DNA from 4 places in the Paracoccus sp. DMF genome. Region 1 is predicted to be linked to each of the others. Evidence: riboswitches for the same ligand, from Rfam matches in the RefSeq annotation. Region 1 holds a riboswitch; each other region holds the start of a gene.
What was found. A riboswitch is a leader RNA that binds a small molecule or an ion and turns the genes downstream of it on or off. The one in region 1 is predicted to bind cobalamin.
Positions count from the first base shown of each region.

Region 2: it holds a riboswitch for cobalamin, as region 1 does, so the genes downstream of both, nrdH (glutaredoxin-like protein NrdH) here and E3D03_RS01205 (ABC transporter substrate-binding protein) in region 1, are expected to answer to the same signal.
Region 3: it holds a riboswitch for cobalamin, as region 1 does, so the genes downstream of both, E3D03_RS00100 (TonB-dependent receptor plug domain-containing protein) here and E3D03_RS01205 (ABC transporter substrate-binding protein) in region 1, are expected to answer to the same signal.
Region 4: it holds a riboswitch for cobalamin, as region 1 does, so the genes downstream of both, E3D03_RS07295 (DUF1636 domain-containing protein) here and E3D03_RS01205 (ABC transporter substrate-binding protein) in region 1, are expected to answer to the same signal.

Region 1 covers NZ_SOKV02000001.1:239,680-246,739, forward strand. The annotation lists gene E3D03_RS01185 (sulfotransferase) at 1-855, shown strand, start outside; gene E3D03_RS01190 (hypothetical protein) at 1,005-1,415, shown strand; gene E3D03_RS01195 (plastocyanin/azurin family copper-binding protein) at 1,412-1,942, shown strand; gene E3D03_RS01200 (RNA polymerase sigma factor) at 1,939-2,616, shown strand; cobalamin riboswitch at 2,717-2,914, shown strand; gene E3D03_RS01205 (ABC transporter substrate-binding protein) at 3,011-4,018, shown strand; gene E3D03_RS01210 (FecCD family ABC transporter permease) at 4,015-5,058, shown strand; gene E3D03_RS01215 (ABC transporter ATP-binding protein) at 5,055-5,825, shown strand; gene E3D03_RS01220 (pseudoazurin) at 5,837-6,259, shown strand; gene yghU (glutathione-dependent disulfide-bond oxidoreductase) at 6,386-7,060, shown strand, end outside.
Region 2 covers NZ_SOKV02000010.1:91,104-98,163, forward strand. The annotation lists gene nrdE (class 1b ribonucleoside-diphosphate reductase subunit alpha) at 1-1,246, opposite strand, end outside; gene nrdI (class Ib ribonucleoside-diphosphate reductase assembly flavoprotein NrdI) at 1,228-1,653, opposite strand; gene nrdH (glutaredoxin-like protein NrdH) at 1,658-1,879, opposite strand; cobalamin riboswitch at 1,971-2,156, opposite strand; gene E3D03_RS08295 (SDR family oxidoreductase) at 2,349-3,110, shown strand; gene E3D03_RS08300 (DUF6635 family protein) at 3,107-3,931, opposite strand; gene E3D03_RS08305 (YeiH family protein) at 3,993-5,012, opposite strand; gene E3D03_RS08310 (LysR family transcriptional regulator) at 5,115-5,993, shown strand; gene E3D03_RS08315 (C4-dicarboxylate transporter DctA) at 6,095-7,060, opposite strand, start outside.
Region 3 covers NZ_SOKV02000001.1:13,363-20,422, reverse strand. The annotation lists gene E3D03_RS00110 (FecCD family ABC transporter permease) at 1-613, opposite strand, end outside; gene E3D03_RS00105 (ABC transporter substrate-binding protein) at 613-1,434, opposite strand; gene E3D03_RS00100 (TonB-dependent receptor plug domain-containing protein) at 1,428-3,308, opposite strand; cobalamin riboswitch at 3,467-3,664, opposite strand; gene E3D03_RS00095 (CbtA family protein) at 3,793-4,596, opposite strand; gene E3D03_RS00090 (CbtB domain-containing protein) at 4,609-4,818, opposite strand; cobalamin riboswitch at 4,874-4,942, opposite strand; gene E3D03_RS00085 (histidine phosphatase family protein) at 5,034-5,552, shown strand; gene E3D03_RS00080 (MFS transporter) at 5,664-6,965, shown strand; gene E3D03_RS00075 (PaaX family transcriptional regulator C-terminal domain-containing protein) at 7,038-7,060, shown strand, end outside.
Region 4 covers NZ_SOKV02000009.1:15,928-22,987, forward strand. The annotation lists gene cobN (cobaltochelatase subunit CobN) at 1-2,338, opposite strand, end outside; gene cobW (cobalamin biosynthesis protein CobW) at 2,339-3,373, opposite strand; gene E3D03_RS07295 (DUF1636 domain-containing protein) at 3,370-3,744, opposite strand; cobalamin riboswitch at 3,822-4,025, opposite strand; gene cobO (cob(I)yrinic acid a,c-diamide adenosyltransferase) at 4,063-4,674, shown strand; gene E3D03_RS07305 (YdgA family protein) at 4,735-6,246, shown strand; gene bluB (5,6-dimethylbenzimidazole synthase) at 6,292-6,918, opposite strand; gene E3D03_RS07315 (endonuclease/exonuclease/phosphatase family protein) at 6,915-7,060, opposite strand, start outside.

The sequences.
Region 1 (7,060 bases):
CCCTCGCGCGCCATGGCCCAGGTGGCCAATCCCGATGCCGCGCCGTCCGAATTCCTCTATGGCCGGGTCGCCGCGCCCGCGCATGACCCGTGGCATTGCCCGCCGATCCTGGCCGTGACGCTGCCGCATCTGACCGACGCGCCCGATGCCCTGTTCGACGCGCTGGCCGAACCGATGCGCGCGCGGCCCCCGGCCCCGCTGGCCGCGCATTACCGCGCGCTTTTCCAGGCCATGGCGGACCGGCTCGGCCCCCGCGAGATCTGGGTCGAGCGCTCCGGCGGCTCGCTGGTGGCCTCGGCCACGCTGCGCGCGATGTTTCCCGATGCGGCGCTGGTGCTGCTGGCGCGCGGCGGGCCGGACACGGCCCTGTCGATGCGCGACTATCCCGCCGCGCGGCTGGCGATCTGGTGCTGGCGCAGGCTGGGGCCGCTGGGCCTGGACCTGCTGCATCCGCGGCGGCATTTCGGGCGCGGCGCGGCCTGGAGCGTGGTCGCCGCGCTTGGCGGAGGCCGGGCGATCCGGCGCATCGTCGCGCGCCGTCCCAGCCCGGCAGAGGCCGGCGCCTTCTGGTCGGCGCTGACGATCCGCGGACTGCAGGGCCTGGGCTACGCCCGGCCGATGGTCCTGCGCCACGAGGAGCTGTGCCGCAATCCGCGCGAGAACATCGAACGGCTGGGCCGGCACCTGGGCATCGACATCGCACCTGATTGGCTGGAGCGAGCCGCCGCCATGCCGCAACGGCGCCCGTCGCGCCTCAACGCCCTTTCGCGCGCCGAGCGGGACGAGATCGAACGCGCCTGCGCACCCGGCGAGGCGGCTCTTGCCGCCGCCCTGGCGGCCTTGCCGGCGCGCTGATCCCGGCGGCTCTCGCAGGTATGGACCGCAAGCGGCGCCGCGGCCGATCCCGAAGCGAATTCTTTCACTACCGCGGGAACATTTCCCGGAAACCTGCATCCAATCCGGCATGAGCCCTGGTGACGGGCTCGGATCGGAAAGGAAACGACATGCGTATCATCGTCCCGCTCGTCTTTGCCGCTTTTGCCACCGCGGGCATGGCCTGGGCTGACACGGCCTCGACCACCGCGCCGCCGGCGGCGCCCTTTGCCCAGGTCAGCAAGCTGGTCGCGCTGCCCGACTTCATCCCCGGCCTCGGCACGCTTTACGTCGATCCGGCCAGCCTGCCCGCCGGGCCGTTCCTGGCCTATGACCATGACGGCAAGCTTTCGGCGACGGTCTATATGGTGCCGCTGGACGACCTGAAAAATGGCAGCGGTTTCAACGATCTGCCGTTGGGCGAGGATAGGGTGACCAGCGTCGACATCTATTACAACGCCGGCCATCCGGGCGTCGAGAAGCCCCATGCCCATGTCGTGCTGTATCACGACGCGGGCGCGCGCGACAGGCTGGCGCAATGAGGCTCAGCCGCCGCCATCTGCTGGTCCTGGGCGGCGGTCTCGTCGCCCTTGGCGCGCTTGCCGGCGCCGGCAAGGCCGCTGGACCCGAGGAGATCGCCATGCGCGGCACCCCGCGCGGTGAAAGGGTCTGGTTCTCGCCCCAGGGGCTGGCGGTGGCGCCGGGCGCGGTCCTGCGCTTCGTGAACCGCGATCCGGGCAACAGCCATACCGCCACCGCCTATCACCCGGCCGTATTCGACCGCCAACGCCGCATTCCGGCCGGCGCCCAGCCCTGGGACAGCGGTTTGCTGTTGCCGGATCAGGCGTTCGAGGTCACGCTGACCCTGCCCGGCGTCTACGATTATTATTGCCAGCCGCATGAAATGGCCGCGATGGTCGAGCGGATCGTGGTGGGCCGGCCCGGCGACCCCGGCTGGAAGGGCATGGCGGCGGACAGCGAGGATCTGATGCCCGAGGTTCTGGCAGCTTTCCCAAGCCTCGACGCGATCCTCGCCAGCGGCCGGACCGAGGCGGAGGGCGCGACATGATCCGCGCCCGCCCCCTTGCCAAGGCGCAGGGCGACCCCGACTGGCAATTGGTCGCCGCAGCCCGCGCCCGCGACGAGGCGGCGATCCGCGAGTTGGTGCGGCGGATGAACCCGCGCCTGTTTCGCATTGCCCGCGGCATCCTGCCCTCGGACGCCGAGGCCGAGGAGGCGGTGCAAGAGGCCTATCTTGCCGCCTTCACCCATCTGGACGGCTTTCGCGGCGAGGCGCGCTTTTCCACCTGGATCAGCCGGATCACCATCAATGCCGCCCGGATGCAGGCCCGCCGCCGGCGCCCCGACAAGGACCACAGCGTGAGTGATGAGACCAGCCCCCAGGCCGATGTGCTGGCATTCCCCGGCGCCGAGACCGCCGAGACCGGCGCCGCCCGCCACCAGATCCGCGGCCTGCTCGAAGAGGCGCTGAGCCGCCTGCCGCCCGAACTGCGGCTGCCCTTCCTGCTGCACGAGGTCGAGGGCCAGCCGATCCCGAGCATCGCCCGCGACCTGGGCCTGAACCCGATCACCGTGCGCACGCGGCTGTTTCGCGCCCGTCGCCGGCTGCGCCAGGCGTTGGAGACGCGGCTGCGCGGCGGTTTCGATACGGTCTTTCCCTTCGACGGCGCCCGTTGCGCCCGCATGGCAGATCGGGTGATCGCGGGTCTGCGGGGTCGCTGACGGGGGAAAGCACCAAGGCAAGCGCGAACGGCCTGGCCCCATCCATGAAATCCGCGCTTCCGCCGGCCCGGCTTCCCGGCCTTGCCAGCGCGGGCGCGGGACGCTATGGCGAAGCGTCGGTTTCCGCAAGGAATTGAAAGGGAATCCGTCGGGGTCAAGGCCCCGAACCGGAACTGCCCCCGCAACTGTAGGCGGCGAGCAGGATGCGAAACAGCCACTGTGGCCCCGCGCCATGGGAAGGCCGCGTCCCTGCCGTGACCCGTCAGTCAGGAGACCTGCCGGCGCAATGACCAACCCGGGCGGTGGGCCCGGACGGGGTTTGCTGCCGGCACCGCCTGCCCTGCATGCCTGTCCATGCCCTGCGCCTGCCCATGATGCAGCGGAAGGGACCATCATGCTGAGATACACCACGGCGATTGCCGCCACCTTCGCCCTGGCGCCGATGGCGCTGGCGGGCACCGGATACCCGCTGACCCTGACCAGTTGCGACCATCAGGTGACCTTCGACAAGGCGCCCGAAAGCGTGGTCAGCGTCGGGCAAAGCACGACCGAGATCCTGTATATGCTGGGCCTGGCCGACAAGGTCGCGGGCACGGCGCTGTGGGTCAACCCGGTGCTGCCGGAGTTCGAGGAAGCCGACGCCAAGGTCGAGCGCCTTGCCGACAACGCCCCCAGCTTCGAGAGCGTGCTGGCCAAGAGACCGGAGCTGGTCGTCACCGCCTATGAATGGATGATCGGCCCGCAGGGCGCGGTCGGCACGCGCGAGATGTTCGACGACGCGAAGATCCCCAGCTGGATCATGCCCACCGAATGCGTCGGCAAGGACAACAGCCAGAGCATGGACGGCGCGCGCAGCGTGATGTTCGACACCGCGCTGCTCTATCAGGGCATCGAGGAGCTGGCGCAGATCTTCGACGTCCAGGACCGCGGCGCCGAGGTGGTCGCGGACCTGAAGGCGCGCGAGGCCGGCGCGGTCGAAAAGGCCAGGCGTCTGGGCCTGTCGGCGGATGTCTCGGGCGTGTTCTGGTATTCCTCGGCCGATATCGAGATCGACCCCTATGTCGCCGGCGTCAACGCCGCGCCGGGCTGGATGCTGTCGAAGCTGGGCGTGAAGAATGTCGTGCGCTCGCAAGAGGAATGGCCGACCGTCGGCTGGGAAACCATCGCCAAGGCCGAGCCGAGCTTCATCGTCGCGGCCGAGATGAACCGCCGCCGCTTTCCGGCCGACGACATCGCGGTCAAGCGCGAATTCCTGACCTCGGATCCGGTGACGCGCCAGATGCAGGCCGTCCGGCATGACCGCATCGTCACCCTGCCGGCCAATGCCATGGACCCCTCGGTGCGCACGATCTACGCGCTGGAATCACTGGCCGATGCGCTGGTCGGGTTCGACCTGAAATGAAGGTGCGCGCCGCGACCGCCGGACGCAGGCGGGACTGGCTGTGGCTGGCGCCAGCGGCGCTGGTCGCGGCGCTGATCTTCGGCACGGTGGTGGGCGAGACGCGGATCCCGCTTGCCACCGTCATCGAGGTGCTGGCGGTCAAGGCGGGGCTTTCCTCGGCCGCGCCCGACCCGATCGACGCCAGCGTGATCTGGCATTACCGGCTGTCGCGCGCCGTGGTCGCGGCTTGCGGCGGCGCCAGCCTCGCGCTCTCGGGGCTGATCCTGCAAGCCTTGCTGCGCAACCCGCTGGCCGAGCCCTATCTGCTGGGCATTTCGGCGGGGGCCTCGACCGGGGCGGTGCTGATCGCAGTCGCGGGGTTCGGCGCCGGGCTGGTCGGCATGTCGGCCGGGGCCTTCGCGGGCGCACTGACCGCCTTCGCGCTGGTGGCCGCGCTGGCGCGGATGGCGGGCGGCGGCACGGGGCTGCGCGGCGCAGGCGTCATCATCCTGGCCGGCATCGCCGGCTCGCAGATGTTCAACGCGCTGACCGCGCTGATCATCGCGCAATCGGCCAGCGCCGAGCAGGCGCGCGGCATCATGTTCTGGCTGCTGGGCAATCTTTCGGGCGTGCGCTGGCCGGACACCTGGCTGGCGATGCCCGTGGCGGCGCTGGGGCTGGCGGTGACGCTGTGGCACGCCCGCGCGCTCGACGCCTTCACCTTCGGCGCCGAGAGCGCCGCCGCGCTTGGCATCGACCTGCGCGTCACGCAGGCGGTGCTGATCGGCACGGCGGCGCTGATCACGGCGGTCATGGTCTCGATCGCCGGGGCCATCGGCTTTGTCGGGCTGGTCGTGCCGCATGCCATGCGCTTCCTCGTCGGCAGCCGCCATGCCCGGCTGGTCCCGGCGACGGCGCTGGCGGGCGCGGTGTTCCTGGTGCTGTCCGACGTGGCGTCCCGCGTCGTCCTGCCCGGCCAGGTGTTGCCCATCGGCGTCATCACCGCGCTGGTCGGCGCGCCCGCCTTTGCCGTGGTCATGGTCCGGGGCAGGCAGCGATGACGCCGGTGCTGGAGGTCGCCCGCGCCCGCCGCCGCATCGCCGGCCGCGACATCGTCGCCGATGTCAGCCTGGCCCTGCGCCCAGGCGAGATGCTGGGCCTGGTCGGACCCAACGGCTCGGGCAAGTCGACGCTGCTCAGCCTGATGGCCGGGCTGGTCCGCCCCGACAGCGGCGAGATCCGGCTGCAGGGCCAGCCGATGGCGCGGCTGCGCCGCCGCCAGATCGCGCAGCGCCTGGCGCTGGTGGCGCAGTCGGCCGAGACCGGCGACCGCCTCTCGGTCCAGGATGCGGTCGAGCTGGGCCGCACCCCCTGGCTTGGGCCGCTGCGGCCCTGGGGGCCCGGGGACGACGCGGCGGTTGCCGCCGCGCTCAAGGCGGTCGGCATGGCGCATCTGGCCGCGCGCGATTGGTCCACGCTGTCGGGCGGCGAGCGCCAGCGCGTCCATATCGCCCGCGCCCATGCGCAGCAGCCGCGCATCCTGCTGCTGGACGAGCCGACAAACCACCTGGATATCCGCCACCAGCTTGGCATCCTCGACCTGGTCGCGGGGCTGGGCACCACCACGGTGATCGCGCTGCACGACCTGCATCACGCGCTGCGCTGCGACCGGGTGCTGGTGATGCAGGCCGGCCGCTGCGTGGCCCTGGGACCGCCCGCCGAAACCCTGACCCCGGCGCTGATCCGTCGGATCTTCGGGGTCGAGGCCGAACTGATCCCCCATCCCGGCGGCGGCCGCCCGGTCTTCGCCTTCCAGCGTCTGTCGTGAAAGGACAAACCATGCTGCTGCGTGCCGCCCTGCTGGCCTGCCTGCTTCCCGCCGCCGCCCTGGCCGAGACCCATGAGGTCAGGATGCTGAACCGCAACACCACCGGCCCGATGCCCTTCGAGCCCGAATACTTGGTGATCGCGCCCGGCGATACGGTGAAGTTCATCGCCGCCGATCCGGGCCACAATGCCGCCAGCATCGCCGGCATGATCCCCGAGGGCGGCGCGAAGTTCATCGGCAAGATCGATGAGGAAATCGCGGTGACGCTGGATGCGCCCGGCATCTGGGGCATCAAATGCTCGCCGCATTACACCATGGGCATGGCGATGCTGATCCAGGTCGGCGACACCCCGGCGACCAAGGCCGACCTGCCCGAAGATCTGCCCGATGCCGCCCGCCAGAGGATGCTGGACATCCTCGCGCGCCGGAAGTGACGCATCGGACCTGCGACGCGCACCATGGCGGAAAACCGCATCGCCAGGCGACGGTGCCACCGCAGCCACGGTTGATGTTCGGCGCCATCCTCTACATCTTGGGACCAGGCAGCGACAGGAGAAGTCATGAGCGACGACTATGCCCCGCCCAGGGTCTGGACATGGGACAAGGACAACGGCGGCCAGTTCGCCAGCATCAACCGGCCCGTTGCCGGGCCGACGCATGACAAGGACCTGCCGGTCGGCAAGCATCCCTTGCAGCTCTATTCGCTGGCCACGCCCAACGGGCAGAAGGTCACGATCATGCTGGAGGAGCTGCTGGAAGCCGGCTGCGATGCCGAATACGACGCCTGGCTGATCCGCATCGGCGATGGCGACCAGTTCGGCAGCGGCTTCGTCGCGGTGAACCCGAATTCCAAGATCCCGGCGTTGATGGACCATTCGGTCACGCCGCCGCGGCGGGTGTTCGAATCCGGCTCGATCCTGCTTTATCTGGCCGAGAAGTTCGGCGCCTTCCTGCCCCGTGATCCGGCGGCGCGGACCGAGGCGCTGAACTGGCTGTTCTGGCAGATGGGCTCGGCCCCCTTCCTGGGCGGCGGCTTCGGGCATTTCTATGCCTATGCCCCGGTCAAGATCGAATATGCCATCGACCGCTACACGATGGAGGCGAAGCGCCAGCTCGACGTGCTGAACCGGCACCTGGCCGATCACCGCTTCATGGCCGGCGAGGACTATTCCATCGCCGACATGGCGATCTGGCCCTGGTATGGCCAGGTCATCGCGGGCAAGGTCTATGGCGAC
Region 2 (7,060 bases), on a different contig from region 1:
GCGAGCCGAGATTGCAAGAAATATCAGTGCCCAGGTGGGCATAGCTGAGATCTTCGTTGAACTCGCTGGCCTCGTTGACCTGCAGGATTTCGCTGCACAGGTTCGACATGGTGATGCGGCCATGCACGGGGTTGGCGCGGTTCACCGTGTCCTCGAACATGATATAGGGATAGCCGCTTTCGAACTGGATCTCGGCCAGGGTCTGGAAGAAGGCGCGCGCGTTGATCTTGCGCTTCTTGATGCGCTTGTCGTCGACCATCTCGGCATATTTCTCGGTCACCGAGATTTCCGAGAAGGGCACGCCATAGACCTTCTGGATGTCATGCGGCGAGAACAGGTACATGTCCTCGTTGCGCTTCGCCAGCTCGAAGGTCACGTCCGGGATCACCACGCCAAGGCTCAGCGTCTTGATGCGGATCTTCTCGTCGGCGTTCTCGCGCTTGGTATCCAGGAAGCGCAGGATGTCGGGGTGATGCGCGTTCAGATAGACCGCGCCCGCGCCCTGACGCGCGCCCAGCTGGTTAGCATAGCTGAACGAATCCTCCAGCAGTTTCATCACCGGGATCACGCCCGAGGACTGGTTCTCGATGCCCTTGATCGGCGCGCCGGCCTCGCGCAGGTTGGTCAGCATCAAGGCCACGCCGCCGCCGCGCTTCGACAGCTGCAGCGCCGAGTTGATCGAGCGGCCGATCGACTCCATGTTGTCTTCCAGCCGCAGCAGGAAGCACGAGATCAGCTCGCCGCGCGACTTCTTGCCGGCATTGAGGAAGGTCGGCGTCGCCGGCTGGAAGCGGCCCGACAGGATCTCCTCCATGAAGCGCATGGCCAGGCCCTCGTCGCCGCGCGCCAGCGCGAGCGCGACCATGACCACGCGGTCCTCATAGCGTTCCAGGTAGCGCTGGCCGTCGCGGGTCTTCAGCGTATAGCTGGTGTAATACTTGAACGCGCCCAGGAAGGTCGGGAAACGGAACTTCTTCTGATAGGCGGCATCCCAGATCGCGCGCTGGAAGTTCTTGGAATACTGGTCCAGCACCTCGGGCTCGTAATAGCCCTCGTCGACCAGATAGCGCAGCTTCTCGTCGAGGTTGTGGAAAAACACCGTGTTCTGGTTGACATGCTGCAGGAAATACTGCCGCGCGGCCTTGCGATCCGCGTCGAAGCGGATGCGGCCGTCGGCATCGTAAAGGTTCAGCATCGCGTTCAGCGCGTGATAGTCGAGCTCGGCCTTTACGCCATCGTCAAGCATTCCGTCCCCCAGAATTTGTTGAGCCCCGCCAGCACGCGGGAAATGTCCAGATCAGTCCCCGCCAGCTCGAATCGATACAGCACGGGGACGTTGCACTTGTCAGAAATCACCCTGCCGGCCAAGGCGTAAGTCGCCCCGAAATTCCGGTTGCCGGTGGCGATGACGCCGCGCAAGCCGGCGCGGCGGTCGGGATCGTTCAGGAAATGGATGACCTGCTTCGGGACAGCCCCGCGCCCTTCGCCATCGGCAAAGGTCGGGCAGATCAGCACATAGGGCCGGGCCGGCGCCGGCATCGCGTCCTTGGGCGAGATCGGGACACGCAGGGCGCGCAGGCCCAGCCGTGCCGCGAAACGCGCCGTATTCCCCGAGGCCGAGGAGAAATAGACCAGATCGCCCCCGCCGGCCATGGCCTTAGGACAGGCGGCCGATCATGTCGGGACGGAAGCCGGCCCAATGCGCCTCGCCGGCGACGACGACCGGCGCCTGGCGATAGCCCAGCGAGGTGACCAGTTCCATCGCCGCGTCATCCTCGGTCAGGTCGACCAGGTGATAGTCCAGGCCGCGCGCATCCAGGGCGCGGGTGGTGGCGGTGCATTGCACGCAGGCGGGCTTGGAATAAACGGTGATGGACATGCCTCTGCTCCTTTTATTGCTGTGGGCAGCACAGGGCCGGGCCGATGGCCAGGCCATCGCGCCGATCAAGCCCCGCGCCCGCCGCACGGTGTCGTCCTTTCAGCGTCATGGCAGGTCTTCTGACTCGCAGGTCTCGGCTCGGCTGGCCTTCCCGGTTTCCCAGTGGCGTTCCAGCGTCGCTCACCGCTTACAGCTGCGGGGGCAGTGCCGGATTCGCACCGGCTTCCCTCTTCGTCTCCCGGCCGAAACCGGATTAACCATGACCCGCCCAGTAAGCCATGAGCGCGCCCGGTCGTCAACCACATATAGTGTCGGTTCCGGGGGTATCCACAGAGATATGGTGTCCCTGTGGACAATTACCCGCATGCGGGACCTTAACGCGAACACCCGGTTACCGGCGCAAGAAACCGGGTGTTCCGCTTCAGGCCCCGGCCCATGCTGGCCCCGCAACAAGCAAGGGAAAAGCAGGATGCTGCTCAAGGACAAGACCTTCATCGTCACCGGCGCCTCCAGCGGCATCGGCACGGCCGCGGCGCAGATCTTCGCGGCCGAGGGCGCGCGGCTGGTGATCTCGGCCCGGCGCGAGGATCGGCTTGCCGACCTCGCAGCCCGAATCGATCAAGGCGCGGGCCGCGTCGCGGTGCTGGCCGGCGATGTCACGGCGCCCGGCCATGCCGAGGCGCTGGTCGCGCTGGCGCAGGAGCGCTTCGGCGGGCTCGACGGCGCCTTCAACAATGCCGGGCAGATCGGCTCGGGCGCGCGGGTGCACGAGATCCCGGACGCGGAATGGCAGCGGTTGATCGCCACCAACCTGACCGCCGCCTTCCTGGCCGCGCGGGCGCAGGTGCCGGCGCTGCTGGCGCGGGGCGGGGGCGCGCTGGTCTTTACCGGCAGTTTCATCGGCCATACCGCGGTGCTGCCGGGCATGGGCGGCTATGCCGCGGCCAAGGCCGGGCTGATCGGGCTGGTGCAGGCGCTGGCGGTGGATTACGGCCCAGAGCGCATCCGCGCCAATGCGCTCTTGCCCGGCGGCACCCTGACCGAGATGGCGGGCGATGCCGCGACCAACCCCGACACGGCGGATTTCATCGCCGGCCTGCATGCCCTGAAGCGCATGGCCCGGCCCGAGGAGATCGCCCGCGCGGCGCTGTTCCTGCTGTCCGACCACGCGAGCTTCGTCACCGGCACGGCGATGCTGGCCGATGGCGGCAATTCTATCTGCAAGGTCTAGCCCTTCAGGCTGCGCCACAGGCTCAGGCAGGCATCGGTCAGGTCGCCCAGCCGGGCCAGCAGGTGCTCGCGCTCCAGCGCCGGCGCCTCGGCGGCGCGGTCGAGCCGCGCAAGCAGCCGCATGATCCGGCGCCGGTGCGTGCCCGCGGCCAGTTGCAGCGGGTCGGCGATCAGCCCGGCGAAGGTCGTCAGCACCGAGGCGAGCACCGCCAGCCCGAACCCGGTCGCGATCACTTCGAGCGTGGAAAGCTCGCGCGGGAAGATGCCGTACCACAGCCCGCCGGCCCAGCTTCCCAGCGCGAAATCCTGGATCGCCTGACTTTGCGCCCGCATGTCGGCCAGCGGCACGGCCAGCGAGATGACGCCCGGCGTCGCACGGTGAAACAGCAAAAGCCCCGCCAGCAGCACCAGGATCGAGGTGGTGATCTCGGACACGGCATTGCGCGTCTCGGCATAGTCGGCCGTGGCGCGGGCGACGGCCTCGGGCGGGGCCCGCGGGCCCAGCCCCTGGGCGTCCAGCGCAGCGATGAAACCCGTCAGGTCCTGCGCGATATGGTGCGACAGGTCCGAGGGCAGGAAGATCCGCCGCCGCGCCATCCAACCGGCCGCCCGCGTGGCGCCCAAGCGGCGCAACAGCGGCGGCGCCAGCCGCGTCAGCAGGAAGACCGGCGACAGCATGACATTGACCGGCGCCCGCAACAGGTCCAGCCCCAGCGCGTGGCGATGCAGCGCCAAGGTGCCGCGCAAGCCGAAGCGCGCGCGGGCAAAGCGGCGCACCTCGGTTTCGCGCCGGGTCATCGGGCGGGTGTCGGCGGGCTGCATGGCGGCTCCGGTCGGCAGGGTCGCTTTCTACCTAGGGCCGCCGGCCCGCGCGATCAATGGCTCAGACCAGCCCGACCAGGGCAAGTCCCAGGCCCGAGATGAAAAGCCAGGCCAGCGCCCCCAGCGCCAGCGGCCGGATGCCCTTGGCGTGCAGCTTGCGCAGGTCGGTTTCCAGCCCCATCGCGGCCAGCGCCACGGTCAGCAGGGACGAGGTCAGGGTGACGACCTGGGCCTTGGCGCCCTCGGGCAGCGGCAGGGCGCTGTTCAGCAGCACCACGGCGATGAAGCCCAGCACGAACCAGGGCGTGGGCGCGCTGCCATGGGCGCTGCCGCCGCGACGGCGGGCCAGCGCACCCAGCGTCAGGATCATCGGCGCCAGCAGGATCACCCGGCTCAGCTTGGCGACGGTGGCGGCCTGGCCGGCCTCGGCCCCGTGCTGGAAGCCGGCGCCGACGACCTGCGCCACCTCGTGGATGGTCGCGCCGGTCCAGATGCCGTAATGCGCCGCATCCATGCCCATCAGGCTGCCGAGTACCGGCATGGCGATCATCGACAGCGAGCCGAAGACGGTGACGCAGGCGATGGCATAGGCCACGTCCTCGTCCGCGCCGCGGGTGACGGTATTCGTCGCGATCACCGCCGAGGCGCCGCAGATCGAGGTGCCGGCGGCGATCAGCTCGGCCAGCCGCCGCTCGACCCCCAGCGCCCGGCCGGCCCATTTGGTGAACAGAAAGGTCGCGGCCAGCGTGACCGAGATCACCGCCAGCCCCGGAAGGCCGACGGCGCGCAGCTGCGCCAGCGTCAGCTGGAAACCCAACAGCACGATGGCCAGGCGCAGGATCCGCCGCAGCGAGAAGGTGATCCCCGGCTGCGCCACCGCAGGCGTGCCGATCAGGTTGCGGACCGCGATGCCCAGCACCATGGCCACCACCAGCGGGCTGAGCGCCGGGGTGCCCGACAGGCGCTGAACTGCCATGGCTGCCACCGCGATGCCGAAGGTCAGCCCCAGCCCCGGCAGGGTCGCCGCAAACCAGGTGACGAAACCCGGGGTTCCGCTTTGTGCATGATCCATCTGGGACATGATTCCGCTCCTTTGCCTTCACGGCGGAACATGGTTCCCGAACGCTTATCATTCCATCGCATTATATTTGTCAGATCGTTCGATTTGACTTATGTATCGGGCATGACCCTGGAACAGCTCCGCATCTTCCTGGCCGTGGCCGAGCGCCAGCATGTCACCCGCGCGGCCGAGGTCCTGGGCCTGACCCAATCCGCGGTCAGCGCCGCGATCTCGGCGCTGGAGGCGCGCCATGGCGTGCGGCTGTTCGACCGCGTCGGCCGGCGCATCGTGCTGACCGATGCCGGCACCGCCTTCATGGCCGAGGCCCGTGCCGTGCTCGACCGGGCCGAGACCGCCGAGATGGTGCTGGAGGATCTGGCGCGCGAACCGCGCGGCCGGCTACGCCTGCATGCCAGCCAGACCGTCGCCAGCTATTGGCTGCCGCCCCGGCTGGTGGCGCTGCGCGACCTGCATCCGGGCATCGAACTGCGGCTGACGGTCGGCAATACCACGCAGGTTGCCGATGCCGTGGCCGAGGGCGCGGCCGACATCGGCCTGGTCGAAGGCGAGGTCGCCCATGGCGGGTTGCATCTTCAGGTGGTGGCGCGGGACCGGCTGGTGCTGGTCATGGCGGCGGACCACCCTTGGGCGGGACTGACCGAGGCGCCGCTGGCGCAGCTTGCCGCCTGCCCCTGGGTCTTGCGCGAGCCGGGCTCGGGCACGCGCTCGGCCTTCGAGCATTGGCTGGCGGGGCAGGGACTGTCGGTCGCCGACCTGCCCGAGACGCTGGACCTGCCCTCGAACGAAGCGGTGCTGAGCGCGGTGGCCGCCAGCCGCCGGCTGGCCGCGCTGTCGCATCGCGCGGTCGAGACGGCGGCGGCCGCCGGGCGCATCCGCAGCCTGCCGCTGCCGGGGGCCGAGCGGCCGTTTTCGCTGCTGACCGATCCGCGGCGGCATTGCACCCGCGCCATGCAGGCGCTGATCGGCCTGCTGGTGGGCTGACGCGAAAAGGCCTGCGCCCTCGGGAGGGAAGGCGCAGGCCGTCGTCTCGGCGACGCGGGAGGGCCGGTGTCGCGCGACCCGTCCCGCAGCGCGAGAGACCTCTAGCCGTGCTGCGGCACGGTGTTCGAGACGGGCGTGTCCTCGTCCAGGATGTCCAGCGTCGGCATGTCCTCGCCGTCCAGCACCCGGCGGGCGCGGTCGCGGTCGATGTCCCCGACCCACGAGGCGACGACCACGGTGGCGACGCAATTGCCCAGGTAGTTCCCCAGCGCCCGGGCGATGCCCATGAACCAGTCCACCGACAGCACCAGCACAAGGCCGATGGCCGGGATGGCCGGGATCGCGGCCAGCGTCGCGGCCAGGATCACGATGGCCGAGCCGGGAACCCCATGCGCGCCCTTCGAGGTGATCAGCGCCACGCCCAGGATCGCCAGCAGATCGCCCGTCGCCAGCGGCGTGTTCGTCGCCTGGGCGATGAAGACGGCGGCCAGCGTCAGGTAGATCGAGAAGGCGTCCAGGTTGAAGGAATAGCCGGTCGGAACCACCAGGCCCACGGTCGAGTCCTTGATGCCCAGGTGTTCCAGCTTGCGCATGGTCTGCGGCAGCACCGAGTCGCTGGATGCCGTGCCGGCGACGATGCCGATTTCCGTGCGCAGGTAGCGCAGCAGCTTGAAGATGCTGAAGCCCGCGACCCGCATCACCAGACCCAGCACCACGAAGACGAAGATGGCGATGGTGACGTAGAACAGCGCGACCAGCGAGCCCAGCTGCGCCAGCGATGCGATGCCGTATTTGCCGGTGGTGAAGGCGATGGCGCCGAACACGCCCAGCGGCGCCAGCCGGACGATGAAGGACATGATCTTGAAGGTGGTGTCGCCGACCAGCTCGATCATGCCCAGCAGCGGCGCCCCCCGCGGCCCGACCAGCGACAGCGCGCAGCCGAACAGCACCGAGACCAGCAGCACCTGCAGCACGTCGCCCTCGGCGAAGCCGCTGACCATGGTGGTCGGGATCAGCTTCATCAGGAAGGCGATGGTGCCGCCGTCGCTGACCTCATGCGCGCGGTC
Region 3 (7,060 bases), 230 kb from region 1:
TCAGCAGCAGCCCGGCGCCCGGCAGGGTCAGCGCCGCCGCGATCCCGACATGCGGCATGGCGCGGTCGGCCAGAGAGCCCATCATCCAGAAGGTTATCTCATTGGCGGCAAAGGGATTCGGCGACAGGTTCAGCACCAGCGCGGTGCCGGCCCCCGCCAGCGCCGAAATGGCGATGCCGGCCAGGATCAGCGACAGCGTGCCGCCGCGCGGCCCAGCCAGCGCCAGCATGGCCAGCACCGACAGCGCGGCCCCCGCCAAGGCCGCCAGCGGCAGGCCCAGGGGCACCGCCGCCGCCAGCCCGGTCTGGATCGCCAGCACCCCGCCCAGGCTTGCCGAGGCCGAGGTGCCGATCAGCCCCGGCTCGGCCAGCGGATTGCGCAGGAAACCCTGCATGGCTGCCCCAGCCAGCCCCAGCGCCGCGCCGACCAGCAGGCCCAGAGCCGCGCGGGGCAGGCGGATCTCGCGCATGACCAGCCCCAGCATGTCGTCGCCCCGGACCAGCGCGGCAAGGCTTGGGCCAATCCCGGCCCCGGCCGGCCCGGTCAGCAGCGAGCCCGCAAACAGCGCCGCGACCAGCAGGCCAAGCAGGCCCAGCAAGACGGCGGGGCGCATCATCGCCGAACCCCGGCGGCGGCGGGCAGGTTGGCCACGGCGCGCAGGATGCGCGGGTTGCCGCAGATCCAGTCCGGGTCGGCCATCACCGCCGCCGGCCTGTCGCGCAGCAGCGCGCGCAGGGCCGGGTGGTCCAGCATGTCCTGCGCGCGGGCGTGGCCGGCATAGCGGCGGCCCAGGATCACCAGGTCGGGCCGGGCCAGCAGCAGCGCCTCCAGCGGCAGGGTGCCGCCCGGGCCAAGGCCCAGCTCGTCGGCGATATTGGCATAGCCCGCCAGCGCGACGATCTGCCCCGCCAGGCTGTCGCTGCCCAGCGTATAGCCGTTCACGGCATAGATCGCGGCGCGCGGCCGCGGCTCGGGCGCCGGCGGCAGGCGGGCCAGGTCGGCGTCGAACCGCGCCAGCACGGCATCCGCCTCGGCCTCGCGGCCCAGAACCTGGCCCATGCGGGCGATATTGCCGCGAATGCCGGCGATGTCGCTTTCGGGTTGGAACACCTCGACCGGGACGCCGACCCGGCGCAGCAACGAAAGGGTGGTGGGCGGGGTCCAGGTGCCGGCCAGCACCAGGTCGGGCTTCAGCAGGAAGATCTCTTCGGCCAGGCCGTTATTCGCCGGCAGGGCCGCTGCCGCCTCGGCCATGCCCGAGGAGAGCGGGTCGCGCGCCAGATAGGAAACCGAGACAAGCTGTCCCGGCGCCGCCAGCAGCATGGCAAGCTGGTCGGTGCAAAGGTTGATCGAGACGACCCGGCGCGGCGCTTCCGCCGCGACGGGGTGGGCAAGGCAGGCAAGGAGGCCGGCCAGAAGCCAGCGCGCTACCATCGCGCCTGCAACCCGGCATAGGCGGTGCGGCCCTGGCCGTAATAGCCCCATGCCTCGGAATGGTCCTTGTCGAACAGGTTCTCGACCCGGCCGTGCAGCCGGACGTTTTCGGTCAGGTCATAATGCGCGGCAAGGTTGACGGTGGCGAATTCCGGCAGTTCGGTGGTGGCCGGCGTATCGGGCCAGGCGGTGTTGTACCATTCCTCGTCGTAGCTGCCCGCGACATAGCGCAGTTCCGCCGACAGGCCGCCGCGGCCGGCCGCGAAATCCGCCTGTCCGCGCAGGTTGACCTGATGCCGGGGCACGCGCGCGACGCGGCTGCCATCCTGCTGGCGCGCGTCGGTATAGGTATAGTCGGCGCCGATGCGGATCGCGTCCGTCACCTGCATGGCCGTGGTGACCTCGAAGCCCTTGCGCGTGCTGGTGCCGTTAAGGTTCACTGAGGTCTCGCCCGAGCCGGTGATCAGATCCTCGACATCGCTGTGGAAGATGGTCGCGCCCAGCGTGCCCCGCCCGCCGGCATAGGACAGATCGGCGCCCAGCTCGTAGCCAAGGCTGCGTTCGGGGCGCAGGTCCGGGTTGCCCGCGTAAGAGCCGGGGATATAGCCGAATTGCTGGAACATGTCAGGATTGACCACGGCCCGGCCCGCCGCCGCGCGCAGGCGGATGTCCTGGCCCGGCACCTGCCAGCCGGCCGACAGGTTCCACGAGGTCGCGTCCTTGAAGCCGTCGTTCAGGTCGCGGCGGATGCCGGCCTGCAGGTCGATGTCCGGGTCGAGATTGCCCAGATATTCCAGCGCCAACGCGGTCGTGTCGCGTTCATAGATTCCGCCGGGCGCATAGGAGCTGCGATAGGTTTCGCGTTCGGTGGCGGCGCTGAAATTCAGGCGATGGCGGGTGCTGGCCAGATCGGCGCCGTCGATGGCCCAGCTGCCCAGATATTGCACGCCGCGGCGGCGGGCAGCGTCGTCATAGTCATAGGCGCCGTCGTTCAGGAACAGGGTGTCCTGATTGGTGCCCGAAACGGTCAGCCGGTTGGACAGCCGCCCGTCCAGCGCCTGCGCCTCGATCCAGAGCGTTCCGAAGACCTCGTTCCGGTCGGCGGTCAGCGGTGCGTCGATCAGGTAGTCGTCGGGGGTGGGCACCGGCACGAAGCTGCCAAGGTCATAGCCGTATTCCTGCCAGCTGCGGCGCAGGGCGAAGCCTGCGCTGACGCTTTCGGTCAGGTCATAGCGGCCGCGCAGCCCGATCGTGTCGCGGTCGTTGAAATCGCGGTCGCCGCCGGAGCGCGAGGCATCCTCGCCCTCGACATGGCGCGATTCCAGCGACAGCACCAGTTCGCTGCGCGCGTCCGAATAGCTGACATGGCCGTTGGCCGCGCGGGTGCCCAGCCCGCCGATCTCGACCCCGCCGCCATAGCGGAATCCCGCCCCGCGCGCGCGCCGCGTGGTGATCGAGACGACGCCCGCGGCCGCGTTCGAGCCGTAGATCGCCGATTGCGGGCCGCGCAGCACCTCGATCCGGTCGATATCGGCGGCGGTCATGCCCGAAAAGGTATAGTCGCCGGAGGCCGGAGAGTTCGCCTTGACCCCGTCGATCAGCACGAGGACGTGGCCGGGTTCGCTGCCGCGGATGCGCAGCTTGGTCAGCGTCTCGCCGGTCGAGGTGACGGCCACGCCCGGCACGCTGCGCAGCGCGTCCTGCACGGTGGCGAGGCCGCGCGCCTCGATCTCCTCGGCGGTCAGCACGGTCGAGGCGCGGCCATAGGCATCGCTGGCGATGGGGCTGAGGCCGGCCGACAGGATCACGGGATCCAGGATGACGGCCTCCTGCGCCGCCGCGACGGCCGGCACCAGCGCCGCCGCCAGAGTCATTATGGAAGCTCGGGTCCGAAACATGCCTTGACCTTTCCGGGCACGGGCCGCAGCCCGCGGGTTGCAGAACTGCCCTTCGAACAGGCCGATCGGCCCGCCCGCCGGGGGGTGAGCGTCACCTCTGCGGAACGGCCGCTTTCCCGGTGCGCCCCGCGCCGGGAATGGGTGAACGCCTCGGCAGGTCTCCTGACTCGCGGATCGTCGCTTCGGCCGGCCTTCCCGGGAGCGTCCCAGTGGCATCGTCGACCGTTGCTCGCCGCCTACAGTTGCGGGGGCAGTGCCGGATTGGCCCAAGGGGCGTGCCGGCTTCCCTTTTCATCCGGCAAGGCGCCGGAACCGAAGCAGCCACCTGTTCGCGCGACCAGGCCCCGGCTGTCAAGGGGTCTGGCCCGGCCCGCATGCGGCGGCGGCCGTGGTTTTCACGCCGGAGCCGAACGAAAAAGGCGCCGGACCCGCCGGCGCCCTGTCATTTTGCCGCAGGGGATCAGGCCAGCCGCTGCCGCAAGCCCGGGTCACGGGCCAGCGACCCTTGCACGAGCTGGCCGAAGATCAGCCCGATCCCGGCCCAGAGCATTGCCACGATCACCAGCGACACGCTGCGGAACTGCCAGAGCAGGTCGCCCGGAAAGCCGGCCGGCACCTCGTTGATGGCGGGCAGGACGAGGCCGGCGACGACCACCAGGACCAGATAGGCCAGCCCGCCCAGGATGCCGGCGCGCCAGCGGTCGCGGCCGCTGCGCGCCACTGCCACCGCGATCACCATGGCGATGAGCGACAGCGCCATCATGGCAAAGAACATCTGCGTGCGCAGGCCGATGGTCTCGCCATGACCCACGGCGGGCGGGTTGGCCGGGTATTTCAGGAAGGGCACCAGCACGACCGAGACATAGCCCAGCACCGCCATCACCCCCGCCGTCGCCCGCGCGCCCAGATGCGAGAACCGGCCCTGCACGAAGGCGAAGACCAGCGCGAAAAGCCCGCCCAGGCCGGCGCCGAACACCGCCATGCCGGTCAGCAGGCCGATGCCGGCCTGGGTGGCGCGGCTGATGCCCTCGCCCACGCCATGGGAATGGGAATGGCCGGCGGGTTCGGGCTCGGCCGTGGCAGCGGCGGTCGGCGCGTCGTGGCCGTGGTCATGAGCGTGTTCGGGGGCGGCGGGCGCGCCCGCTTCCTCCAGCGCGATGGCGGCGGCGACCGGCGGCTCGCCCCAGACCTTGCCGACGCCAAAGGCCAGCACACCCGCGATCAGCCCGGCAATCATGCCGAGCACCAGATAACGTCCTGTCATGGGGGCTGCTCCTCAGTGGCAGGGAAAGCCGAGAAGGTGGCGCGCGTCATGCACGAATTCATGCACGCCGGTGCCGTCGAGAAGCGCGACCGCGCCCTGTTCGGTGCTGACGAAATACAGCGCCAGCAGCATGACCAGCCCGGCGAAGATCGCCCAGGGCGCCCATTCGCCCAAGGGAATCGGGCGGCTGCGGAAATCGTCTGTGGCTTCGGTATAGGCCATCGCAATGCTCCTTCGGATACGCGTCCGGTTGGGATGTTGACATGCCCGGGCTCGGGGTCTGACTTCCGCCCCTGATGGGCGCGGTTACAGTGGCGCGACCGTGCCGGAGTTCCACCGGCTTCCCGCGACTGGGCAATGCCGGGCAAGCTGCGCTGCAGAGCGGCAAATGTCAAAGCAAACTTGCGCCCGCCCGGCGCCGCGGCCAATCTGGCGCCATGGCAAGCCGCATCCTGCTGATCTGTTCGCTGGCCCCGGCGCGGCCGGTGTTTCCGGGTGACGATCTCGCGCTGCCCGGCCCGCATCCCCGGCCGGGTCCGGCCCGCGTGTCGCCCCTGCGCCGCGCGGTGCAGACGGCCGAGGCTATGGGCCTGGCTGCGCGACCCGACCCGGCGCTGGCCGAGATGGACTATGGCGCCTGGGCCGGGCAGTCCCCCGAGCAGGTGCTGGCCCAGGACCCCCAGGGTTTCGCCCGCTGGCAGGACGACCCCCATGCGGCGCCGCATGGCGGCGAGAGCTTCGCCGCCGTGGTCGAGCGCATGGCCCGCTGGTTGCAGGACCGGGCGCAGGGGGGCGACAACCTGCTGGCCGTGACCCATCCGGCCCCGATCCAGGCGGCGCTGGTGCATGTGCTGGGCGCGCCGCTGGCCGCCGCCCGCGCCATCGGCGTCCGGCCGCTGTCGCGCATGCAGCTGACCCATGACGGCCGGCGCTGGTCGCTGCTGCTCTTGCCCTGAAGCCGGCCGGCGCGGGTGCCCTTTCGCCTTGCGGCTTCCTGCGCTATGGGGGCGCGTCGGGCCCGTTCCGCCGGCCGCGACGCCTCCCTTGACTATCTGCGGACAAGAACCATGACACATATCCATTCGGGTGCTGCCGCGAGCCGGCAGAAACCCCTGAACTCGCCCGTTCAGGTGCTGACGGCCAGCCTGATCGGCACCACCATCGAATTCTTCGATTTCTACGTCTACGCGACCGCGGCGGTGCTGATCTTCCCGACGCTGTTCTTCCCGTCCTCGGACCCGATGACGGCGCTGCTGGCGTCATTCGCCACCTTCTCGATCGCCTTCTTCGCGCGGCCCTTCGGCGCCGTGGTCTTCGGCCATTTCGGCGACCGCATCGGCCGCAAGGTCACGCTGGTCGCGGCGCTGCTGACCATGGGCATCTCCACCGTCATCATCGGGCTGCTGCCCAGCTATGCCCAGATCGGGGTCTGGGCGCCGCTGCTCTTGGCGCTGTGCCGGTTCGGCCAGGGCTTCGGCCTGGGCGGGGAATGGGGCGGCGCGGTGCTGCTTGCGACCGAGAACGCGCCCCCCGGCAAGCGCAGCTGGTATGGCATGTTCCCGCAGCTGGGCGCGCCGCTGGGGCTGTTCCTGTCCTCGGGCTTCTTCTGGGCCATGCTGCATTTCATCAGCCAGGAGGATCTGCTGGCCTGGGGCTGGCGGCTGCCCTTCCTGTCGTCGATCTTCCTGATCGTGATCGGGCTCTGGGTGCGGCTGTCGATCACCGAAACGCCGGAATTCGCCCGCGCCATCGCCAAGGAAGAGCGCGTCTCGGTCCCCGTGGCCGAGGTCTTTCGCAACCACAAGCGCAGCCTGTTCCTGGGCACTTTCGTCGCGCTGGTGACCTTCGTGCTGTTCTACATCTGCTCGGCCTGGCTGCTGTCCTATAACGTCAAGGTGTTGCAGATCCCGTTCAAGGACGCGCTGGCGATGCAGATCTTCGGCTCGGTCGTCTTCGGCATCGCCATCCCCATCGCCGGCAAGGCCGCCGACCGGATCGGGCGCTATGGCTTCCTGATCGGCGTGACGGTGGCCATCGCCGCCTTCTCGTTCCTGCTGGCGCCGCTGATGCAGGGCGATGCGCAGAACGAGGGCTCGATCTATCTGTTCATCACCCTGGGCATGTTCCTGATGGGGCTGACCTATGGCGTGATTGGCGCGGCGCTGGCCGCGCCCTTCCCGACGCGGGTGCGCTATACCGGGGCCTCGATCACCTTCAACTTCGCCGGCATCTTCGGCGCCTCGCTGGCGCCCTATGCCGCGACCTGGTTGCAGACGCATCACGGCATGGCCTCGGTCGGCTATTACCTGCTGGCGGCGGCGGTCATCACGCTGCTCTGCATCCTGGCCTCGGGCCGCGACCAGGTCTGAGCCTTTGGCCAGCGCAACCGGACGGGCGGCCGCCGCGGCCGCCCGTTTGCGTTTCGGCGGCGGATGCGGTTTATGCGAGGCATGACGCCCGAGGA
Region 4 (7,060 bases), on a different contig from region 1:
TCAGGTCGATGCGCGGCCGGCCCAGTTCCGCCAGCGGGACCACTTCGACGCCGGCGACCCGGCCCGAGCCCGCATCCCAGCGCGGCGCAAGCCCCGCCAGATGCAGCGCCATGGCGAATTCCTCGCCCGCCGTGCGCATGGTGGCGCTGCCCCACAGGTCGACGACCAGCCCGCGCGGCCAGTCGCCGTGGTCTTGCAGGTGGCGGCGCAGCAGCTCCTCGGCCAGCTTCACCCCCTGGGCATGGGCGTTTCGGCTGGGCACGGCGCGCGGGTCCACGGAAAACAGGTTGCGCCCGGTCGGCAGCACATCCGGCCGGCCCCGCGCGGGCGAACCCGACGGGCCCGGCGCGACCGGCCGCCCGGCCAGCGCGCGGGCCAGCCCCTGCGCCTCGCCCGGCGCGGCGCCATAGACGTGCAGCCCGTCGCCGAAGCGGCTGTCCTTGAGATCGCAGAGGAAGCGGTCGATCAACGGGATCGCCTCGGCGGCGGCGGCGGCGGGCGGCAGGCCCAGGTCGGCCTCGACGCCCGCCGCGCGCGCCTCGTCGCGGATGGCGCCGATCAGCCGGTCGCGGCGGCGCGGGTCCAGCCCGTCGGCGGTCGAATATTCGTCCAGCAGCCGTTCCAGATGCGCCAGGTTCTCCGGCATCTCGGCCGCGACCAGCGGCGGCGGCAGGTGGCCCAGCGTCACCGCGGAAAGCCGGCGCTTGGCCTGCGCCGCCTCGCCCGGATCGTTGACGATGAAGGGATAGACGACCGGCAGGTCGCCCAGCAGCGCCTGCGGCCAGCAGGCCGGCGACAGCGCCACCGACTTGCCCGGCAGCCATTCCAGCGTGCCATGCGCGCCCATATGGACCAGGGCCTCGGCCTGGGTCCGCAGCCACAGGTAAAAGGCCACGTATTCGTGGCGCGGGGTGCGGCCGAGGTCGTGGTAGTCGTCGGCGCGGGTTTGTACCGCGCCGCGTTCGGGCTGCAGCGCGATCAGGTCGGCGCCGTGGCGGATGGCGGCGAAACCCAGCCTCTCGGGCGGTGGGCCCCAGGCCGCATGCAGATCGTCGCGCAGGCTCTGCGGCAGGGTCGCCAGCGCGGCGCGGTAGTCGGCAGCGGGCCAGTCGATGCGCTCGGTCAGCAGCCTGTGCGCCAGCCCGGCGTGGTCCAGGCCCAGCATGGCGCCCGCCGATGCCAGCGCGTCCAGCCCGACCGCATGGGCCAGCTGATGCGCCTTGCCGGGATAGGTCGAGAGCACCACCGCCCGCCGCGCCGCGGGCAGCGCCAGCCGCGCCCGGATCCGCGCCGCCGCCTGCGCGACCAGCACCGGGTCGGGGGCGTGGACCAGGCGGGCGAATTGCAGGTCGGGATCGCGCGGCTGGGCCGCCTTGAAGCTGATCGCGCCCAGGAAGATGCGGCCGTCGACCTCGGGCAGCACGACATGCATGGCAAGATCGGCGGCGGAAAGGCCGCGATCCTCGGCGGCCCACAAGTCCCGCGTAGCGGTCGAGAGCGCGACCTGGAACACGGGGCAATCCGCCGCGTCGAAGGGCGTGGCGCCGGCATCGTCGCGCGCGGAAAAGGCGGTCAGGTTCACCACCGCCCGCGTATCGGCCAAGTGCGGCGCGAGCCAGGCCGCGAAGCCCGGCGCCTTCAGCGAGGGCGCGAAGACCCCGCTGGCCGGCAGGCCCGCCGCGCGCAGCGCCCGGATCATCGCATCGACCGGGCCGAGGTCGGCGCTGGTCAGGTAGCTGCGATAGAAGCTGACCAGCACCCCGGGCTCGGGCCGGTCGGTCACGCCCCGGTCGGGGTCGTAGAAGCCGAAGTCGGGCACCTGCGGCTGGCCGGCGACCGGCGCGGCGTCCAGCCCCGCCGCCCGCGCCAGTTCCGCCAGCGCCATCTGCGCCGCCACCGCGCCGCCCTGGTCGCAAAGCGCCGACAGGCTGCGCAGCGTCTCGCCCGGCAGGGTCGAGAACCGCTCCAGCACCGGATCGGGGCGGCCGTCGGCGGGCAGCAGCGCCAGCGCGATGCCCTGCCGGCGGGCCAGGTCTTGCAGCGTGGCGATGCCATAGGGCCAATAGGCCTCGCCGCCGATCAGCCGCACCAGCACGGCGCGGGCATGGGACAGCACCGCATCGGCATATTGATCGACCGAAACCGGGTGGCGCAGCGCCGAGATGTTCAGCAGCCGCAGCGCGGGCAGGCCGCCCTGGGCGCGATGCCAGCCGGCCGCGAAGGCGCCGAGGTCGCTGTCGGAATAGGACAGCACCACCAGATCGGCCGGGGTCTGGCCGGGATCGGTGGGGGTCTCGGTTTCCTCGAGCCCCCGGCTTTCGCGGAAAACGACGTGCATCTAACCCACCAGAACCGCCCAGATCGCGGCTTCGTCGATGTCGTCATGCTCGGCGATGACGACAAGGCGCGACAGGCGCGGCCGATCGCCCCAGGGCCGGTCGAACTGATGGCGCACGCGCTCGCCCACCGCCTGCACCAGCAGGCGCATCGGCTTGCCGGCGACGGCGACATGGCCCTTGACCCGCAGCGCCTTCTGCTCGCGCGCCAGCCGCTGGATGCGGGCGGCCAGATCGGCGGGGTCTGCGATTTCCGGCAGGTCGATCACCACCGAATCGAAATCGTCGTGTTCGTGGTCATCGGCGCCGTCGTGATGGCTGGGGCGGGCGGCGAGGTCGTCCTCGGCCGCCGCCGCCAGGCCCAGGATCAGCCGCGGGTCGATGATGCCGTCGGTCAAGGGCAGGATCGGCAGGCGGCGCGGGGTTTCGGCCTCGATCACCGCGCGGGCGGCGGCCAGCCCGTCCGCGCCTGCCAGGTCGGCCTTGCTGAGCAGCACGATATCGGCGCAGGCGATCTGGTCCTCGAACACCTCGGACAAGGGCGTCTCGTGGTCCAGGCCGGGATCGGTGGCACGCTGGGCCGCGACCGCGGCCTCGTCCGGGGCGAAGCGGCCGGCGGCCACGGCCTCGGCATCGGCCAGCGCGACCACCCCGTCCACGGTGATGCGCGAGCGGATCGCCGGCCAGTCGAAGGCCTTGAGCAGCGGCTTCGGCAGCGCCAGGCCCGAGGTCTCGATCAGGATGTGGTCGGGCCGCGCGGGCATCGCCATCAGCTTTTCCAGCGTCGGGATGAAGTCGTCGGCCACCGTGCAGCAGATGCAGCCGTTCGAAAGCTCGAGGATGTTCTCCTCGGGGCAATTCGCATCGGCGCAGGATTTCAGGATCTCGCCATCGACGCCCATGGTGCCGAATTCATTGACCAGCACCGCCAGCCGCTTGCCCTGCGGGTTCGCCATCAGGTGGCGGATCAGCGTGGTCTTGCCGGCGCCCAGGAAGCCGGTGATGACGGTGACGGGGGTCTTGGTCAGGTCGGTCATGATTCATCCAGTCGGGAGGCCAAGGGGGGAGGAATGCGCGCGATGCTGCGCTTGCGGAAAATCGGGCTGCGCTCGCGCCATGGCACGATGCCGTCGGGCGTGGCGGCATAGGCGCTGGCGCCTTGCAGGATCTCGGCGGCGTCCTGGGCCTCCATGCGGCCATAGACATAGGTCCAGCGGTCGGGGCCGGAGAGCGCGATGGCGGCACCGTTCGAACAGGCGGACAGGCATTCGACCGGGCGGATCACCACGCCCGCCGGATCGGGGTGGCGCAGCAGCGCCGCCATCAGGCGCTGTCCCGGCACGGGCTGGCCGTCGACGACGGGCTCGCCGGCGCGGCAGGTGATGCAGACATGCAGCGTCACGGTCATGCCTCAAGTCCCCTGGTCATGGCGGCATGAGGCAGGGCGCAGGCGCCCGAACCCCAGCAGGAACACCCCGTCCGCCGGTCAATCCTTCGTTGCGCGGCAGGTCTCCCGGCTTGCGGATTCGGGCTGATCGCCCACGGGCGCCCGCCTTCCCGGCCTTGCGGGCCAGTGGCATCGGGCGACCTTTCCGGTCACGGTCGCGGGGGCGGCTGCTTTCGGGCTTTCACCCGTCGCATTCCCTTTTCACCTGTCATAGGACAGGAACCGGCGCGCCTCATGCTCTGCGCTGCCGGCCCCCGCTTGTCAAGCAAAGGAGTCCCGATGGAAACCGACGACAACGCCCGCCACGCCCAGAAGATGGCCAAGGTCAAGGCCGCCCGCGACCGGATGATGGCCGGAAAGCAGGGCGAAAAGGGCCTGATCATCGTCCATACCGGCAAGGGCAAGGGCAAGTCCTCGTCCGGCTTCGGCATGATCCTGCGCTGCATCGCCCATGGCATGCCCTGCGCCGTGGTGCAGTTCATCAAGGGCGCCTGGGACACCGGCGAGCGCCGGCTCTTGACCACGCATTTCGGCGATTTGTGCCAGTTCCACGCCATGGGCGAGGGCTTCACCTGGGAGACGCAGGACAAGGCCCGCGACATCGCCGCCGCCCGCGCCGGCTGGGACAAGGCCAAGGAACTGATCCGCGACCCCGAAATCCGCATGGTGCTGCTGGACGAGATCAACATCGCGCTGCGCTATGACTACCTGGACCTGGACGAGGTGCTGGGCTTTCTGCAGGACGAAAAGCCGCCGATGACCCATGTCGTGCTGACCGGGCGCAATGCGAAGCCGGAACTGATCGCCGCCGCCGATCTCGTGACCGAGATGGAGATGGTGAAGCATCCGTTCCGCGACGGCATCAAGGCCCAGCCGGGGGTGGAGTTCTAGGCCGGAATCGGCTCATCTGACGACGTTGAACGGCTTTGCCTGCGTGCGAGAGGAATATTCATGATCCATTTCAGACAAGGACTTGTGGCGCTGCTGGCGCTGGGGCCGGTCTCGGCCGCCTGGGCGGTGCCGGCGACCGACGAGGGCGCGGCGCGGCTGACCGGCGTCCTGCAGACCTACCTGGGCGCGACCGAGGGCGTGGTCAGCGTCACCCCGCAGGGCGACAGCTACCAGCTGAAGATCGACCCGGCGCCGCTTCTGGCGCAGGTGCCGGATGCCAAAGCGCAGATCACCGTCTCGCCCCTGACCTATGCCTTGACCGACAATGGCGACGGCAGCTGGGGCGTCAGCGAGGACCAGGTGCTCAGCTGGTCGGTGGTGGTGCCGAAGATGTTCGAGCAGAAGGGCACCGCCAAGGTGCAATCCACCGGCACCTGGGACGCGGCGCTGAAGGGCTTCCGCGAGCAGAAGGCGGTGATGACCGATTACGTCATCGATTCCGTGCAATATGCCCCGCCCGAAGCGGTGGGGCCGGACGGCATGCCCGTCGCGCCCGCGCCGGATGCCGCGCCGCAGGTCGTCTCGCGCGACCACCAGACCACGGCGCGGATGGAGGTCGAAATGACCGGCACCGCCGGCAAGGCGGGCGGCGTGGACCAGGCGATGACGTTCACCGCCACCGACCTGAAGCAAAGCCAGGAACTGATGTCCGGCCCCGGCGGCGCGCCGATGCTGATCGAGGTGTCGGCCCCCGGCTATGACGGCAAGGGGCTGATGGCCGGCGCGCGCTCGGATGGCATGCTGTCGCTTCTGGCCTGGTTCGTTGCCCATCCGTCCGAGGCGCAGATCAAGCAGTCGCAGGACGGGCTGCGCGACCGGCTGGCCGCCGCCATGCCGCTGTGGGACGACCTGAGCCTGGAGATGGCGATCCGCGACATGAAGATCGGCTCGCCCATCGGCGAATTCGGCCTGGCCTCGGCCACGCTGGGCCTGGGGCTCAGCGGTGCTGTGCCGGACGGGCGGCTGGCCGAGAAGCTGGTGCTTTCCGGCCTGACCGTGCCCGAGGGCGTGCTGCCGCCTTGGGTCGCGCCGATCCTGCCGCAAGAGGTGTCGCTGGACTTCGCCGCCTCGGACTTCGACCTGGCGGCGCCGGCAAAGCTGCTGATCGAAAGTTTCGATCTGAATGCCGAGGAGCCGCTGGCCAGGCTGTCGCCCGAGCAGATGCAGCAGGCCTTGCTGCCCGGCGGCAAGGCGATGCTGAAACTGGCGCCCTCGCAGATCAAGGGCGACGGCTACCAGATCGACTATCGCGCCGATGTGGCGGTCGGTCCGGGCGCGGCGCCGGTGGGCGCGGCGCTGGTCTCGGCCAGCGGGCTCGACACGCTGGAATCGGCGCTGGCCGCCGCGCCGCAGGACGAGGCCGCGCAGCCGCTGATGATGCTGCGCATGGCCCGCGCCATGTCGAAGCCGGGCGAGGGCGGCGATGCGGTCTGGGACATCCAGATGCCGGAAGGCGGCCAGATCAGCGTGAATGGGCAGCCGATGGGCCCGCCGCCCGCGCCGCAGCAGTAAGCCGCCGTCCCCAGAAAACGGGCCCCGCCGCGACCACGGCGGGGCCTAGCGTTTCTGCCAGCCCGGCGCGGTATTGGCCTGCCAGCCGGTGCGATGCAGCAGCGGCGTGTCGTCGGTGAACTCGGGCCAGCCGAGGCACAGAAGCGCGGTGAACTCCCAACCCTCGGGCACCTGCAGCAGCAGGCCGACATGCGCCGGGTCCAGGATCGAGACCATGCCCAGCCCCAGCCCGCGCACCCGCGCCGCCAGCCACAGCGTATGGATCGCCATGGCGGTGGACTGGTGCAGCGTTGCGGGCATGGTGGCGCGGCCCAACCCGTGGCCCTCGGCAGGGCTCGTGTCGGTAAAGACCGCCAGCCAGACCGGCGCCCGGTCCAGCCCGGCCAGCTTCAGCGCGTCATAGGCGCGGCGCTGCTCGCCCTGATAGCCCGCGGCGGCCTCGGCATTGCAGCGCAGGAAATCGGCGCGGATCTCGGCCCGCAGGTCCGGGCTTTCGACGCGGATCACCCGCCAGGGCCGGGAATTGCCGACCGAGGGCGCGAGCTCCATCGCGGCGTGGAGTTCGTCCAGCAAGGGTTCGGGCACCGGGTCGGTGCGGAAATGCCGCATGTCGCGGCGCCAGCGCAGGATGCGGTCGAGCGTGTCGCGGTCGGCATCGTCGAATTGGGTCATGGCCAGTCCAGCTCCACCCAGACCAGGCGATGTGCGGAAGCGGTCAGCGCCGCCTTGGCGAGCGGCCCCTCGGCCGGCCAGAACACGCCCGAATCGGTGATCTTCAGCCCCTTCGCGGGCAGCACGTAATCCACCCGCAGGT